2 linked regions of the Asticcacaulis excentricus CB 48 genome follow. The protein of the gene in region 1 interacts with the protein of each later gene in a pairwise test. Links are inferred from orthologs where the notes say so. Each region holds a gene or a part of one and is shown in the gene's direction. Other genes may lie near its edges.

Region 1 (7,057 bases):
GAAATTTGCCGACATTTATAATGCCGACATGCGGGCGCTCAACGCCCTGGAGCCGACGATCCAGCCGCGCGTAACGCAGAATATGAGCGCCATCGTTGCGCAGATTGCCGCTCTAATCCGCAACGGCCACGCCTATGCGGCCGAAGGCCATGTGCTGTTCGACGTCGAAAGTTACAGGGCTTACGGGGCGCTTTCCAACCGCTCGCTGGACGACATGATCGCTGGGGCACGCGTCGAGGTGGCGCCCTATAAGAAGAACCCACAGGACTTTGTGCTGTGGAAGCCGTCCAAGCCTGGTGAGCCGAAATGGCCGTCGCCGTGGGGCGAGGGACGTCCGGGCTGGCATATCGAGTGCTCGGCCATGATCGAGGCCAATCTGGGCCTGCCTATTGACATTCACGGCGGCGGGCACGACCTGATCTTCCCGCACCACGAAAACGAGATTGCGCAGGGCGTTTGCGCGCAACACGGCCATAGCCATCAAGAAGAGAGCTACGCCCGCTACTGGATGCACAACGGCTTCCTGACCATGGATGCCGAAAAGATGTCCAAGTCGCTTGGCAATGTGTTGCTGGTGCACGACCTGATCAAGGAATTCCCGGGCGAGGTGATACGCCTGGCTCTGTTGTCGGCCCACTACCGAGCGCCACTGGACTGGAATAGTGATCTGCTGGTGCAGACGCGCAAGCGTCTAGACGGGCTTTACGAGGCCCTGCGCAAGGCCGCTAACGTGCCCGTGGTCGAAACGGCGGTTCCGGAAGCAGTGATCGATGCCCTATGTGATGATCTTTCCACGCCGCGCGTGCTGGCTGAACTGTCGGCACTGGCAAGTGCGTTGGAAAAGGCTTCCCAGTCAGAGAAGCCGCTGGCCAAAGCGCAGCTACTCGCGGCGGGTGCGCTGATGGGTATACTGCAACAGGAGGCCGAAAGCTGGTTCAAGGGCGGGGCCGATGACGACCTGTCGGCGAAGGTCGAGACCCTTTTAATAGCGCGCAAAACCGCGCGGGCCGAAAAAAACTGGGCCGAAGCTGATCGTATCCGCAACGAACTGACCGCGCTGAACGTAGAGGTCATGGACGGCCCGGAAGGGGCCACCTGGAAACTGAAGGCTTAAAACATGGCGATAAAGGTGGAAAAACGTATCGGCATCCAGACCCCAGTCGATACGGTCTATGAAATTCTTCAGGATATCGAAGGCTGGGTGGAGTGGTCGCCCATCCATAAGGAAGCTAAAGGTAAGCTTGGTTTTGGCGCACCTGTGCGCTTCATGGAGCATTATGAAGGGCTGGGGGACTGGGAAATCCATGGGTTCGTGTCGGACTGGTCGCCGCTGTCGCACATCCATATTGGCGTGCCGAAGAAGTTTTACGAAGGCTCGTTGATCCGCTTCTATGAACTGAACATTTTGTCTGACACGGCGTGCGACTTCGCCATTGGGGCGCAGTTTTCGGGTTTCCTGTCAGAGCGTGAGGGGAAGAAATACCGCTCATATCTGCGCGAAGGCTTTGCCAAATTCGCCGAAGCCTTGAAGGCGAAAGCCGAAGGGACGATATAAAGTCTTATCTCTCCTCTGTGCAGTGGGGGAGAGGGAGGTTGGCAAAATGATCGACGAGCTTTATTCCCGTGAAATTCTGCGCCGCACAGCTCAGCTCGACCACGTCGGGCGACTGAAGGCCCCGGATGGAGCGGCTGACCGCACCGCCAAGCTGTGCGGTTCGACCATCCATGTAGAGGTCAAACTCGCGGACGGCGTGATCACCGACTTTGCGCAGGAGGTCGAAGCCTGCGCCCTGGGTCAGGCCGCCGCCGCCATATTGAGCCAAAGCGTCATCGAGGCACCGGTCGTCGAGGTCATCGCCGCGCGCGATGCGATGAAGGCCATGCTCAAAGGCGGCGCGTTTGACTATCCTGAGCGCTTTGCCGATTTCGCCATCCTCCAATCGGTGAAGGACTTTCCGGCACGCCACGCCTCTACCCTACTGGCGCTAGAGGCCACCGTTGAGGCGGCGGGAAGGGCGGGCTGAGATCACTCAACCGTCACAGTCAGCGGGAGCCAGTTAGGCTTAGGCGCGTCCGGAAAGTGCTTTATTTGATCGTACTTGCGCAGCACCAAGGGCGTGACCGCGTAGGCCTCGGTCAGGCTGTTGAATTCGCATTGATCAGCTTCCGCCGCAAATTCCGGTTCGAAGGTCGGTTCAGCGTTTGCTGGATCGTAAGCGGATACGGGCGTGCGCGCTATCGACAAATCGAAACAGCCCAAATTCAGGTATTCGACCTGCACGGTTTGCCCTCGCGTAAAGGCCGAGCCATGCGGAAAACGCAGGATTGAATAGACCGACCGGTCGGGGGTGCGCGAAAGGTTCAGACCAACGATCCAGTAGTCTTTTCGATCTGCATTGGTTTCGGCGACAACGGGCGTGAAGGGATGGTAGGTCACGCCTGCGAGATAAGGCTTATGATCGGATAGAAGGTTGTAAAGGGTAGCAATGTCCTCGCCTGAGCCCTTTTTCACTTCTATACGCATGAGTTTGGAATCGGGAGGCGTGTCTTCAGTTGGCACTGCGGCAAGGGTCAGGCGTTCGAAATTTTCGAAAGGGCCTGTTTTGTCCATGTCCGGACCGACTACGGCGTCGCCCATCGACACGGCCGCCTCCTCTCCAGGTTTGGTGCACGCGCCCAGTCCCAACCCAAGGATTACAGCCAGCAATGGCAGTAGTGTTTTCATCCCCGCATCTCCTCTTAGAGTGGAGCGAAGATTTATCACGAATTCGTGATCGTCAAGTGATTGTTGTGTGATGGCGTTGCAGTCGCCATTGCTATTCAGAGCAAAATATCGGAAACAGTTGATACTTTTCGCCAAAAAGGTATTGCCGCATGGGGCGTCTCTATGCCAAGGCCGTGAGAATGGGGCTCAGGGCCTACAAGCTCAGCCTTTCGCCCCTGATTGGGCAGGGCTGCCGCTTTGCGCCGACCTGTTCGGAATTTACCGCCGAAGCCCTGATCGTGCATGGCCCTATAAAAGGGTCATGGTTGGGATTTAAGCGTATCTGCCGGTGCCGTCCTGGCGGGGGCCACGGGTACGATCCGGTGCCGCTAAAAGACGATAAAAACTGACTGCCGTCGCCTGTCGTAGGGGCGCGGCTTAACCGTCCTGGTCTGTCGTATGGACTGGACACAGAGTGAGAGAAGACATGATTGACCTAACCTTTCCCGACGGCGCCGTTCGTTCCTATGAGTCAGGCGTAACCGGACGCAGCATAGCGGAGGGTCTGTCGAAGTCTCTCGCCAAAAAGGCGGCGATGCTCCGCCTCAACGGAGACCTTTACGATCTCGACCGCCCCATCGAGAGCAGCGCCGCCATCGAAATCCTGACACGCGAAGACCCGGCCCTGCTGGAGGTTATCCGCCACGATACCGCTCACCTTTTGGCGCAGGCGGTACAGGAGCTGTTCCCCGGCACGCAGGTCACCATCGGCCCGGCCATCGAAGACGGCTTCTACTACGACTTTGCGCGCGATGAGCCATTCAGCCTCGACGACCTCCCCAAGATCGAAAAGAAGATGAAGGAGTTGGTTGACCGCGACGATAAGATCGTGCGCGAAGTGTGGGAGCGCGATGCGGCCATCCAGCATTTTGAAGAGATCGGCGAACATTATAAGGCCGAAATCATCCGCGACCTGCCCGGCACGGAGACTATCACTGTCTATCGCCACGGCGACAGCTGGAAGGACCTGTGCCGCGGTCCGCACTTCCCGTCATCGAAATTTATCGGCAAGGCCTTCAAGCTTACCAAGCTCGCCGGAGCCTATTGGCGCGGCGACCACAATAATGCGCAGCTACAGCGAATCTATGGTACGGCCTGGACGTCCGAAGAGGACCTTCAGGCCTACATCACGCGCCTCGAAGAGGCCGAAAAGCGCGACCACCGCAAGCTGGGCCGTCAGATGAACCTCTTCCACATGCAGGAAGAGGGGCGCGGGATGGTATTTTGGCACCCGCACGGCTGGACGCTGTGGCGGACGTTGGAGGCCTACATGCGCCGGCGTCTCGATGCCGCGGGCTATGTTGAAGTTAAGACGCCGCAGGTGCTCGACCGCACCTTCTGGGAAAAGTCGGGGCACTGGGACAAGTACCGCCCCAACATGTTCGTCTGTGAGACAGTCGAAGGTGAAACCCTCAGCCTGAAACCGATGAACTGCCCCGGCCACGTGCAGATCTTCAAGGTGGGTCTACGTTCCTATAAGGAACTACCGATCCGCATGGCTGAATTCGGGGCCTGCCACCGTTATGAGCCGTCGGGCTCGCTGCACGGCCTGATGCGCGTGCGCGGATTCACGCAGGACGACGCGCATATCTTCTGCCGCGAAGACCAGATCGTCGAGGAAACTACAAAGTTCATCACCCTTTGCCGTCAGGTGCACGCCGATCTAGGGATGCAGGCCGAACATATCGCGCTGGCCACCCGTCCGGAGGTGCGCGCCGGGTCTGACGAATTTTGGGACAAGGCTGAGGCGCAGATGGCCGAGGCCGCTCGCGCCGCGGGTGTGGAGCCTGTCATTGCCGAAGGCGACGGGGCCTTTTATGCGCCGAAGCTCGACTTTATTGTGCGCGACGCCATCGGCCGCACCTGGACCTGCGGCACGATCCAGCTCGACTACGTGCTGCCGGAGCGTCTGGGGGCTGAATACGTCGCCGAAGACGGGTCGCGTCAGCGTCCGGTGATGCTACACCGCGCGATTCTGGGATCTTTCGAGCGCTTTATCGGCATAATTATCGAAAATTACGGGGGCAAGTTCCCGCTATGGCTGGCTCCCATACAAGTGGTAGTTGCGCCGATTACGTCTGATGCTAATGATTACGCGCAACAGGTTGCGTCAAAATTGCGTTCAGTTGGACTCAGGGTTGACACGGACCTTCGCAATGAGAAGATTAACTATAAAATCCGCGAGCATTCGCTGGCCAAGGTGCCGGTGATCGCAGTGGTCGGCCGCAAAGAAGCCGAAACCGGTGAAGTGGCCCTGCGTTATTTGGGTCAGGAAGGGCAGACCGTTTTGTCGGTCGATAGTGCCGCTGAACAGTTGCGTACCGAAAGCCTGCCGCCTGATTTGAAATAAGTTTTTAAAGCCGCCGTATGAAACGTACCCTCCCGCCCACGATCCGAGATCTGCTCAAGGCCCAAAGGCTGGCGGCGGGTGAGGCCGAAAGTCTGGTCCCTGGCACAGACATCGTCCTGCCCACTCGGGACACGCGCGGTGTAACGGTCGTCATCATCGCCTATCACTCCGGCCGTATCCTGTTCGACTCGATCGAACGGGTTCTGGCCGAGACGGCGGTGAAGCAACTGATCCTGATCGACAACGGCTCGTCTGAGCGAACCATTGAGTTGCTGCGTGAGATCGACGACGCCTATGAGCGGGTCCTGCTAGTGCAGGGGCACGGCAATATTGGATTTGCCCGCGCGGCCAATATGGGGGCCCAACTGGCCACGCAGCCGTGGGTCGTTTTTCTCAATCCCGATGCCATACTGTGCGATGGCGCGGTCGAGGCGCTGGTCGATACGGCACTCAAGACACCCCGCCCGTGCTTGGTCGGGGCCCGTGTCCTTAATCCAGACGGCACTGAACAACGTGGGTCACGGCGCGGAGAAGTCACGCCTGTGACGACTCTGGTCTCATTGATGCGCCTGTCGAAATACTTACCCTTCCTCTGCGCCTACGAAATTCACCGTGAGCATGAGCCCCTGCCGGAAAGCCCGGCACCGGTGGCGGCGGTGTCAGGGGCCTGCTTCTGCATTTCGCGCGCCGACTTCCTGTCAGTCGGTGGCTTTGACACGCGCTTCTTCCTGCACGTCGAAGACGTGGACCTGTGCTGGCGCATCCGAAAAAAGGGCGGCGCGGTGCTGTTCCATCCGACTGCCGAGGTCATCCACGAAGGCCATACGTCGCGCGTGGACCCGGTATTTGTCGAGATGAACAAGGGGCTGGGGCTCGTCTATTATTTCCGCAAGCGCGCCGACAGCCTGTGGCGCAAGGCCTATGTTCTGGCATTGGCGCCTTTGATTGTGGGCATCTCGGTTTTGCGTGCCGTCCTGCGGCGGCGTCTTCGCGATGCGGACGATTTCAGCTGATTCGCAGCGGGTTGATTACTGACCGCCGATATTGATGTCGCCTGACCCGAGCACTTTCTTTTGAACCGTACCGGTGGCGCGCGCGACAAAAACGTCGCCCGAGCCGACCACGGCGGCTTCAACCATCTTCGCTTCGCCACCAAAATGCACGTCGCCTGACCCCATCACGGCGATTTTAAGCGTCGGGCTGCGGCCCTTGGCCACTACCACGTCACCGGACCCGGCCATACTGATTTCGACTGGGCCGCTAACCGCACCGATGCTGATATCGCCCGACCCGGCGCTAGCCGCCGACAAGGTGCCGCTGACCGAGCCGACGCTGACATCGCCGGAACCGGACTGCGACAGTTTGAGCGAACGCACGCCGCCGATATGCACATCGCCGGACCCAGTACTAACGACTTCGCTGTCGCCGCCACTGGCGGCATGGGTGTCGCCTGAGCCGCTATTGATCAGGGTCAGTGCGCCGCGGACGGGACCGACGTTCCAGTCACCGCAACCTTGCACGCTGAGTTTCAGGCTGCCGGCCTCAGATACATTGCCATAGACCGCGCCCTTGCTGACGATCTCCATATCCTGCGGACCATAGACATAGACGGTCGGTAGGTCAGACAGGTTAAGTTGCCCCATTCCGGCCACCTTCACCGTGGTGACGCCGCGGTCGCCGATATTGAATGCGAACAGGCTTGCGCCGCCACTACCGCACGACTGATCCCGACCACTGACATTGCCGTTGACGATGACGCGGTCACCCTGACGGCGCAGCGTAATCTGAGGCATGTTGCGGGGGCCGGCCTTCACGCGCACATCGATGTCCTGACGCGCCTGCGTCACCACTACCACGCGGGCGGCCAGATTTTGCAGCTCGATTCGGTTTTCAGCGGCCAGCGCCATCTCAGGATAGGCCAGAGGCAGCAGCAGGGTCAGGGA
Region 2 (7,011 bases), on another replicon or contig:
GTCGGGCTCGATCAATGTCGCCGAAGTGGCCGGGCCGGTCGAAATCGCCATCGGCGGCTCCGGTGATGTGAGGATCGACAAGGGCACGGCCCGCAAGGTGGACGTTTCTATCGCCGGTTCGGGCAATGTGCGTTTTGGCGGCGAAGCGGTCGATGTCGATGTCTCTATCGTTGGCGCGGGCGATGTTTCCGTGCGCAAGGTCACCGGTCACGTCTCACGTTCCGTCATGGGCTCCGGCAAAGTACGCATCGGTGAGGGCGGCCGCTGACAGAAACAGGTATTTCGTCGGGTCATATTTTGATCCGACGGCGAAATCTCCGCCTGCGCTTTCCGGGGCAGGTGGCGATCAGGAGACGGGCCTGATCTTTCGGTCTGGCACTCTCTGGTTCTCCATAAACTCAAACGCGGCGGCCCTGGTGACCGTCGCGTTTTTTTGTCATCGTACCGTCTTTTGACAACCGGCTCCGACTGCGTTAACCCTTTTATTCTGGAGTAAGGGGGAGGGGTGTCATGCAGACCCTGCTGGACGGCCTGTCGGTGCTTGGCGGCTGGCGCATCAATTTTATGCAGGTCGCGACGATCGCCGTCATCCTGTTTGTCTTCGTCATTCAGGGTTTCCGCATCAATCAGGAATACCAGCGCGCTATCGTCTATCGGCTGGGGCGCTTTGTGAATGTGCGCGGACCGGGCCTGTTCTGGATCATCCCGTTCATCGAATGGAGCACCAAGGTCGATGTACGTATCCTCTCGGTCAATCTCCAGACTCAGGAAACCCTGAGCCGCGACGGCGTAGCGGTGAAGGTGAATGCGGTGGTATGGTACTGCATCGACAACCCGGCCAAGGCCGTCAACAGTGTGCTCGACCCGCATACAGCAGTGCTTCAGGCCGCCGAAACCTCGCTGCGGGACGTGATCGGGCAGCACGATCTCGACGCCATCCTCAAAGGCCGTGAACAGATCAACGCCCTCCTGATGACGCAGCTTGATCGTGCGGCGAACAAATGGGGTGTCGATATTGACGCTGTGGAAATGCGCGATCTCGACATTCCGGTGCAGATGCAGCGCGCCCTAGCTCAGGAAGCCGAGGCCACCCGCGAAGCCAAGGCCCGCCTGATCAAGGCGCAGGGCGAGCAGGCAGCGTCGGAAACCCTGCGGGCCGCCGCCATGGCCATTGCCGAGGCACCGGGCGCGATGGAACTGCGCCGCCTCCAGACGCTGCAAGAGATCGGCACCGAGCAGAATTCGACCATCATCCTTGGCTTCCCGCAGGAACTGCTGCACGCGGCGAAGCGTCTGTCTGGTGAATAACAAGTTTTTGGTGGATTTTGCGTAGCGGTGGCTTGCCCTTTGCGCCAACCGCTGATACACGCGACTTCCTCTGAAACCACCTGTCACAACAGGGCGTGTTTCTTATAGGGGTATAGCTCAGCTGGTAGAGCGCCGGTCTCCAAAACCGGAAGTCGTGGGTTCGAGTCCCTCTGCCCCTGCCATTTCATCGCAAATGAGGCTTGAAATCACGATTTCGAGCCTCATTTGTGCTGGAAGCGCCTGTAAGGCGCACCCTTAGAGAAAGCTGGACGAGACACTTATGGCCAAAAAGCCCCCTTCGACCCCGACGGTAGACAGCGCGCGCAAAGGCGCGGTCGCCCCCGTGGCTGCGGCCAGGGCGGCCGGCAGCGAAGCCGTCACCCCGAAGAAGCGCACCAGCCCGGCCAAATTCTTCTCCGAAGTCCGTCAGGAAGCGCGCAAGATCACCTGGACCTCGCGCAAGGAGACCTGGATCACCACAGTGATGGTGTTCATCATGGTCGTTGTCGCCTGTGCGTTCTTCTATATCGTTGACGGCGGACTGGGATTCGCGGTCAACTCGCTCATCAATATCGGACGTTAAGGGCTCACAACACATGGCCGAAACCCTGGAAGCGACGCTCGCACCGAACCCCAAGCACAAGTGGTACATCGTCCACGCCTATTCCAACTTCGAAAAGAAGGTGGCCGAATCCCTGCGCGAGCAGGCCAAGGCACAGGGCCTTGAGGATAAATTCTCCGAAATCCTCGTCCCTACCGAAGAAGTGGTCGAAGTCCGTCGCGGTCGTAAGTTCAACTCTGAACGCAAATTCTTCCCTGGCTACGTGCTGGTGAAGATGGAACTGACCGACGAAGCCTTCCACCTCGTCAAGAACACCCCCAAGGTCACCGGCTTCCTCGGTTCGGGCTCCAAGCCCATGCCGGTCTCCGAAAAAGAAGTTCAGCGCATCGTCGGCAATGTCGAAGTCGCCGCTGAAAAGCCCAAGACCGTTCTGTCCTTCGACATCGGCGAAAAGATCAAGGTCATCGACGGCCCGTTCGCCTCGTTCGACGGCGTGGTCGAAAGCGTCGATCAGGATCACGCCCGCCTCAAGGTGTCGGTGTCGATCTTCGGTCGCGCCACTCCGGTCGATCTGGAATTCGGTCAGGTCGAAAAGACCGTCTGATCCTCTTCGTCAAATCCGCTTACGCAAACCCCATGTGGCCCGGCTACGTGGGGTTTGTTTTTGCGCGTTTGGTGCTCGGAAGATTTTAGCCACGAACGGCACGAAAAGCACGAACGGGAGATTGGGGCATAGCGTTGCGCTTAATGTATCAAGTGCTGTGCTGTGCCGCGCGAGATTTTAGAGCGCAAGCCGATAAAGTGGGCACCACTTTTCGGAAAATTGCTTGACCAAACAAAAACGTAGAGCCATTCGGCGGCGCAGCTGAGCCGACGAATGCTCTAGGAACCACAGATTACACAGCTTTCACAGATTATTCGTGTCTGCGTCACGCAGGGGCGCGCAGCGCCATTCATCCGTGCAAGCCGCACAGAGGGAAAGGGCCCTGCTGGCCGGGCGTTTCAACGGCTCTTTTGGCTTCGCCGAACTACGTTTCGTGGCTAAATCTTCAGCGGTTAAACCCGTCACCCCGTATCCAGCGGGAAGAGATCGGGCCACAACAGGTTCAGGTCTTCGCGGCTGTAGGCTTTCTCAGAACCGGGTGCAGGGGCCGTGCCCCTCCTCTGGGTTTGCTAGGAAATCGCATAATCGCCCTTGCGGTGACGGGGCTTTTCGTCTAAGGCACCGGCTCTTCGTCTCCGGACGGAGCTAAATCCGTGGAAGGGGCGACCCGCACCACGGCTCACAACGTCCCAAAATACCGGGACTTTATGGAGATATCCAATGGCTAAGAAAATCCTGGGCTACATCAAGCTCCAGGTGAAGGCCGGCTCTGCCACGCCTTCGCCCCCCATCGGCCCGGCTCTGGGTCAGCGCGGCGTCAACATCATGGGTTTCTGTAAGGAATTCAACGCCCGCACCGAAAACGTCGAAAAAGGCACGCCGCTCCCGACCATCATCACGGTGTATCAGGACAAGTCGTTCACCTTCGTCACCAAGACGCCGCCGGCGACCTTCTTCATCAAGCAGGCGCTGAACCTGAAGTCGGGTTCGTCGAAGCCGGGTCGTGACTCGGCCGGCCAGATCACGCAGGCGCAACTGCGTGACATCGCCGAAAAGAAGATGAAGGACCTTTCGGCTCACGACATCGACGCCGCCGCCAAGATCATCGAGGGCTCGGCCCGTTCGATGGGTCTGAAGATCGTCGATTAAGGGGAATTCTGATGACCAAGATTGCAAAGCGCATTCAGGCCTGGAACGTCGAGGCCGACAAGCTGCACAACCTGACCGACGCTCTGGGCGTTGTGAAGGCCAATGCCAAGGCCAAGTTCGACGAGTCGGTCGAAATCGCCGTCAACCTGGGCGTTGACCCGCGTCACGCCGACCAGCAGGTCCGTGGCGTCGTTCAACTGCCGTCGGGCACGGGTAAGGACGTCCGCGTCGCCGTGTTCGCCAAGGACAAGAAGGCCGAGGAAGCTCTGGCCGCCGGTGCCGAAGTCGTCGGTGCCGAGGACCTGGTCGAAAAGATTCAGGGCGGCTTCATGGACTTTGACCGCGTTATCGCGTCTCCGGACATGATGGCTCTGGTCGGTCGCCTCGGTAAGGTGCTTGGCCCGCGCGGCCTGATGCCGAACCCGAAGGTCGGCACCGTGACCCCGAACGTCGCTCAGGCCGTCAAGGACGCCAAGTCGGGTGCCGTTGAATTCCGCGTCGAAAAGGCCGGTATCGTGCACGCCGGCATCGGCAAGACCTCGTTCACGGTCGAGCAACTCGAAGCTAACGCCAAGGCTCTGGTGGACGCCCTCGTGAAGGCGCGTCCGTCGGGTGCCAAGGGTCTCTATGTGAAGAAGATCTCGCTGTCTTCGACCATGGGGCCGGGCGTGAAGGTCGATACGTCCTCCGCTATGTAAGTTTCAGGGTAACCTGATACGGAAAAAGCCGCTCCGGCAACGGGGCGGCTTTCTTGTGTCTGGTTTCAGGCCGCCACGAGCACCGGTAAGCCGCTGTGAAAGCGGAATTCCGGGTCGGGGTCGTGGATCAGAGCCTGTTCCACCGGGCGGATGGCGTCGATGCGCGCCGCGATGTCATCGGCGTCGCCATAGAGGTTCGCCAGTTTGAGATAGTTGCGGAAATGGCGGCCCTCGCTGTCGAGCAGCCCCTTGTAGAACTTGCCTAATTCCTCATCGAGATGCGGATAAAGCGCGGCGAAGCGCTCACACGAACGCGCTTCGATAAAGGCGGAGATGACCAGAATATCGGTCATCATGCCGGGTTCGCTGCGTCGGACCATCGTGCGTAATCCGGAGGCGTAGCGCGCCGCCGAAAGGGGCCGCAGGGCAATGCCACGCTTTTTGATCAGCTTCATCACCTGTTCGTGGTGGACCAGTTCCTCGCGCGCCAACCGGCTCATGGCATCGACCAGCTCTGCATGGGTCTGATACTTGGCCATCAGGTTGATGGCGTTGGAGGCTGCCTTGTACTCGCACGCCTTGTGATCGAGCAGGAGTATTTCCTGATGGGCCAGGGCGGCCTCAATCCACTCCGGCGGCGTCGCAGAGCCCAGAAAGGTCAGTATGTCGTCAAGATCAGTACGCATAGCCTGCCTCTGCCAAATCCGGCGACGGCGCGCAAGTCGCGGCAGGGGGTAAACGCTGAAAGGTCTGGCGGTAGGCCGTGGGCGTGGTCGAAAGCTGTTCGCGGAAGTGGTGGCGGAAGTTGGCGGCGCTGCCGAAACCGCAGGCGTGGGCGATCAGGTCGATACTGTCGGTCGTGGCCTCCAGAAGATCGCGTGCGGTTTGCAAGCGAACCTGCATCAGCCACTTGGCGGGGGTCGTTCCGGTGGCCTCTTCGAAGCGGCGCAGGAAGGTGCGCTCACTCATACCGGCGCGGCGCGCCAGTTGCGCCACCGTATGCGGCTGATCCAGGCATTCACGCATATAATCAAGCAGGGGCCCCAGCCGGTTACGCTCATATTCGATGGGCACGGACTTCTGGATATATTGCGCCTGACCGCCGTCGCGGTGTGGGGGCACGACCAGGCGGCGGGCGACCTTATTGGCGGCTTCGGGGCCGAAATCGCGGCGTATGACGTGCAGGCACAGATCGATCCCGGCGGCACTCCCGGCCGAGGTCATGATCTGTCCTTCGTCGATATAGAGCACGTCCGGTACCAGCTCGACTTCCGGCCAGTGGCATTTGACGTGCTCGACATATTTCCAGTGGGTCGTGGCACGCCGCCCTTTGAGCAACCCGGCGGCAGCCAGCACGAAAGCCCCGGAGCAGATGGTGACGATGCGGGCCCCGCGTGCATAGGCCCGCCGGATCAGGGCCACCAGATGCTCAGGGATTGGCTTGTCCAACGGCCAGCCGGGGATGATCAGCGTGCCTGCGGTCTCCAGCCACTCGCGCGGCCCTGTGGCCGTCAGGCTAAGGCCCGCCGTCGTGCGGCAGGGGCCATCTTCGACATTGACCACCTGAAAGCGATACCAGTCCGGTCCCATTTCCGGGCGTTCCAGCCCGAACAGCTCAACGGCGATCGAAAACTCAAACAAAGGCATCCCGTCGAAGGCGAGGGCGCAGACATCGTGATTGAGCAGGGTCTTTGGCATGATTTTGCCTTTCGGGCTAATATCTGCCAAGCGCCATAGCGCTGAACCGCGGTAAAGGCAATAAATGTCGAGGGCCTCTTGCTTTTGCGGCGACTTAGGGGTAAGGGAGCCGCCTCGGTGTGGGAATTTCGGTTTCCCTCCGTTCTGTCCGAGACCTTCGTGGGAGCAGGGGCCGCCTGTTCCATAAGCTTCCGGTAGCCGCCGGAACCCGAATATAGACGGGACGCGAAACGCCTCTAGGATTTCATGTCTGCCTTAAGGGCAGCGTGGTCTGGTTGCCTTTGCCTCCCATCATGGGACAGTGACTTTGCCGTTCCGGGCAACCGGGACGTTTAAGTCGTTTCACCTTTGCGGGATTGTCCCGCAAAGCAATCCTCAATTGGAGGCCACAATGGACCGCGCTAAAAAAGCCGAATCGATTGAAGAGCTTAAGAGCGTCTTCGCCGAATCCGGCTCCGTGGTTGTTGCCCAGTATTCGGGCATGACCTTTGTGGAAATGGCTGATCTGCGTCTGCGTCTTCGTAAGGAAGGCGCGGTTCTCAGAGTGTTCAAGAACCGTCTGGCTCAGAAGGCTCTGGCTGGCGCTGCGGGTGAACAGGGCGATGCCCTGTTCAAATTCCCGACCGTGCTCGCCTACGCCAATGATCCGGTGACGGCCGCGAAAATCGCCGCCCAGTACGCCAAAGAGAATGACAAGTTCAAGATCGTTGGCGGCATCATGGAAGGGACGACCGTCCTCGACGCCAATGGCGTCAAGGCTCTGGCCACCCTGCCGTCGCTGGACGAACTGCGTGGCAAGCTCATCGGTCTGCTTCAGGCCCCGGCGACCAAGGTTGCTGGCGTGCTTCAGGCGCCTGCCGGCCAACTGGCTCGCGTTTTCAACGCTTACGCGACCAAAGAAAACGCCTAACAGCTCATTCCCCAACCCATCTCATCCTTAAGGAAATACCATGTCCAAACTCGAACAACTGGTCGCCGACCTGTCCGCCCTG

What was found.
Region 2: the proteins of thrS (region 1) and rplA interact in binary tests that used the Escherichia coli proteins (3 or more experiments, as listed by UniProt). The link is inferred for Asticcacaulis excentricus CB 48 from one-to-one orthologs.

Annotation. Positions count from the first base shown.
Region 1 is NC_014816.1:1,894,108-1,901,164, reverse strand. Bases 2,715-5,652 are described here. They hold thrS (threonine--tRNA ligase), read left to right. Parts: upstream 2,715-3,191; coding sequence 3,192-5,114; downstream 5,115-5,652. Other genes in these bases: ASTEX_RS08730 (glycosyltransferase family 2 protein), read left to right, coding at 5,132-5,652; yidD (membrane protein insertion efficiency factor YidD), read left to right, coding at 2,875-3,114; ASTEX_RS08745 (hypothetical protein), read right to left, coding at 2,715-2,725. Outside these bases: cysS (cysteine--tRNA ligase), read left to right, coding at 1-1,114; ASTEX_RS08755 (SRPBCC domain-containing protein), read left to right, coding at 1,118-1,555; ASTEX_RS08750 (iron-sulfur cluster assembly scaffold protein), read left to right, coding at 1,602-2,024; more of ASTEX_RS08745, read right to left, coding at 2,027-2,714; more of ASTEX_RS08730, read left to right, coding at 5,653-6,127; ASTEX_RS19310 (GIN domain-containing protein), read right to left, coding at 6,143-7,057. UniProt on the Escherichia coli protein: Catalyzes the attachment of threonine to tRNA(Thr) in a two-step reaction: L-threonine is first activated by ATP to form Thr-AMP and then transferred to the acceptor end of tRNA(Thr). The rate-limiting step is amino acid activation in the presence of tRNA.
Region 2 is NC_014817.1:412,179-419,189, forward strand. Bases 2,586-5,477 are described here. They hold rplA (50S ribosomal protein L1), read left to right. Parts: upstream 2,586-3,634; coding sequence 3,635-4,321; downstream 4,322-5,477. Other genes in these bases: rplK (50S ribosomal protein L11), read left to right, coding at 3,195-3,623; ASTEX_RS13610 (MiaE family protein), read right to left, coding at 4,387-5,007; ftrA (transcriptional regulator FtrA), read right to left, coding at 4,997-5,477. Outside these bases: ASTEX_RS13575 (GIN domain-containing protein), read left to right, coding at 1-268; ASTEX_RS13580 (SPFH domain-containing protein), read left to right, coding at 511-1,308; preprotein translocase subunit SecE, read left to right, coding at 1,589-1,891; transcription termination/antitermination protein NusG, read left to right, coding at 1,905-2,474; more of ftrA, read right to left, coding at 5,478-6,019; rplJ (50S ribosomal protein L10), read left to right, coding at 6,411-6,929; rplL (50S ribosomal protein L7/L12), read left to right, coding at 6,970-7,011. UniProt on the Escherichia coli protein: One of the primary rRNA binding proteins, it binds very close to the 3'-end of the 23S rRNA. Forms part of the L1 stalk. It is often not seen in high-resolution crystal structures, but can be seen in cryo_EM and 3D reconstruction models.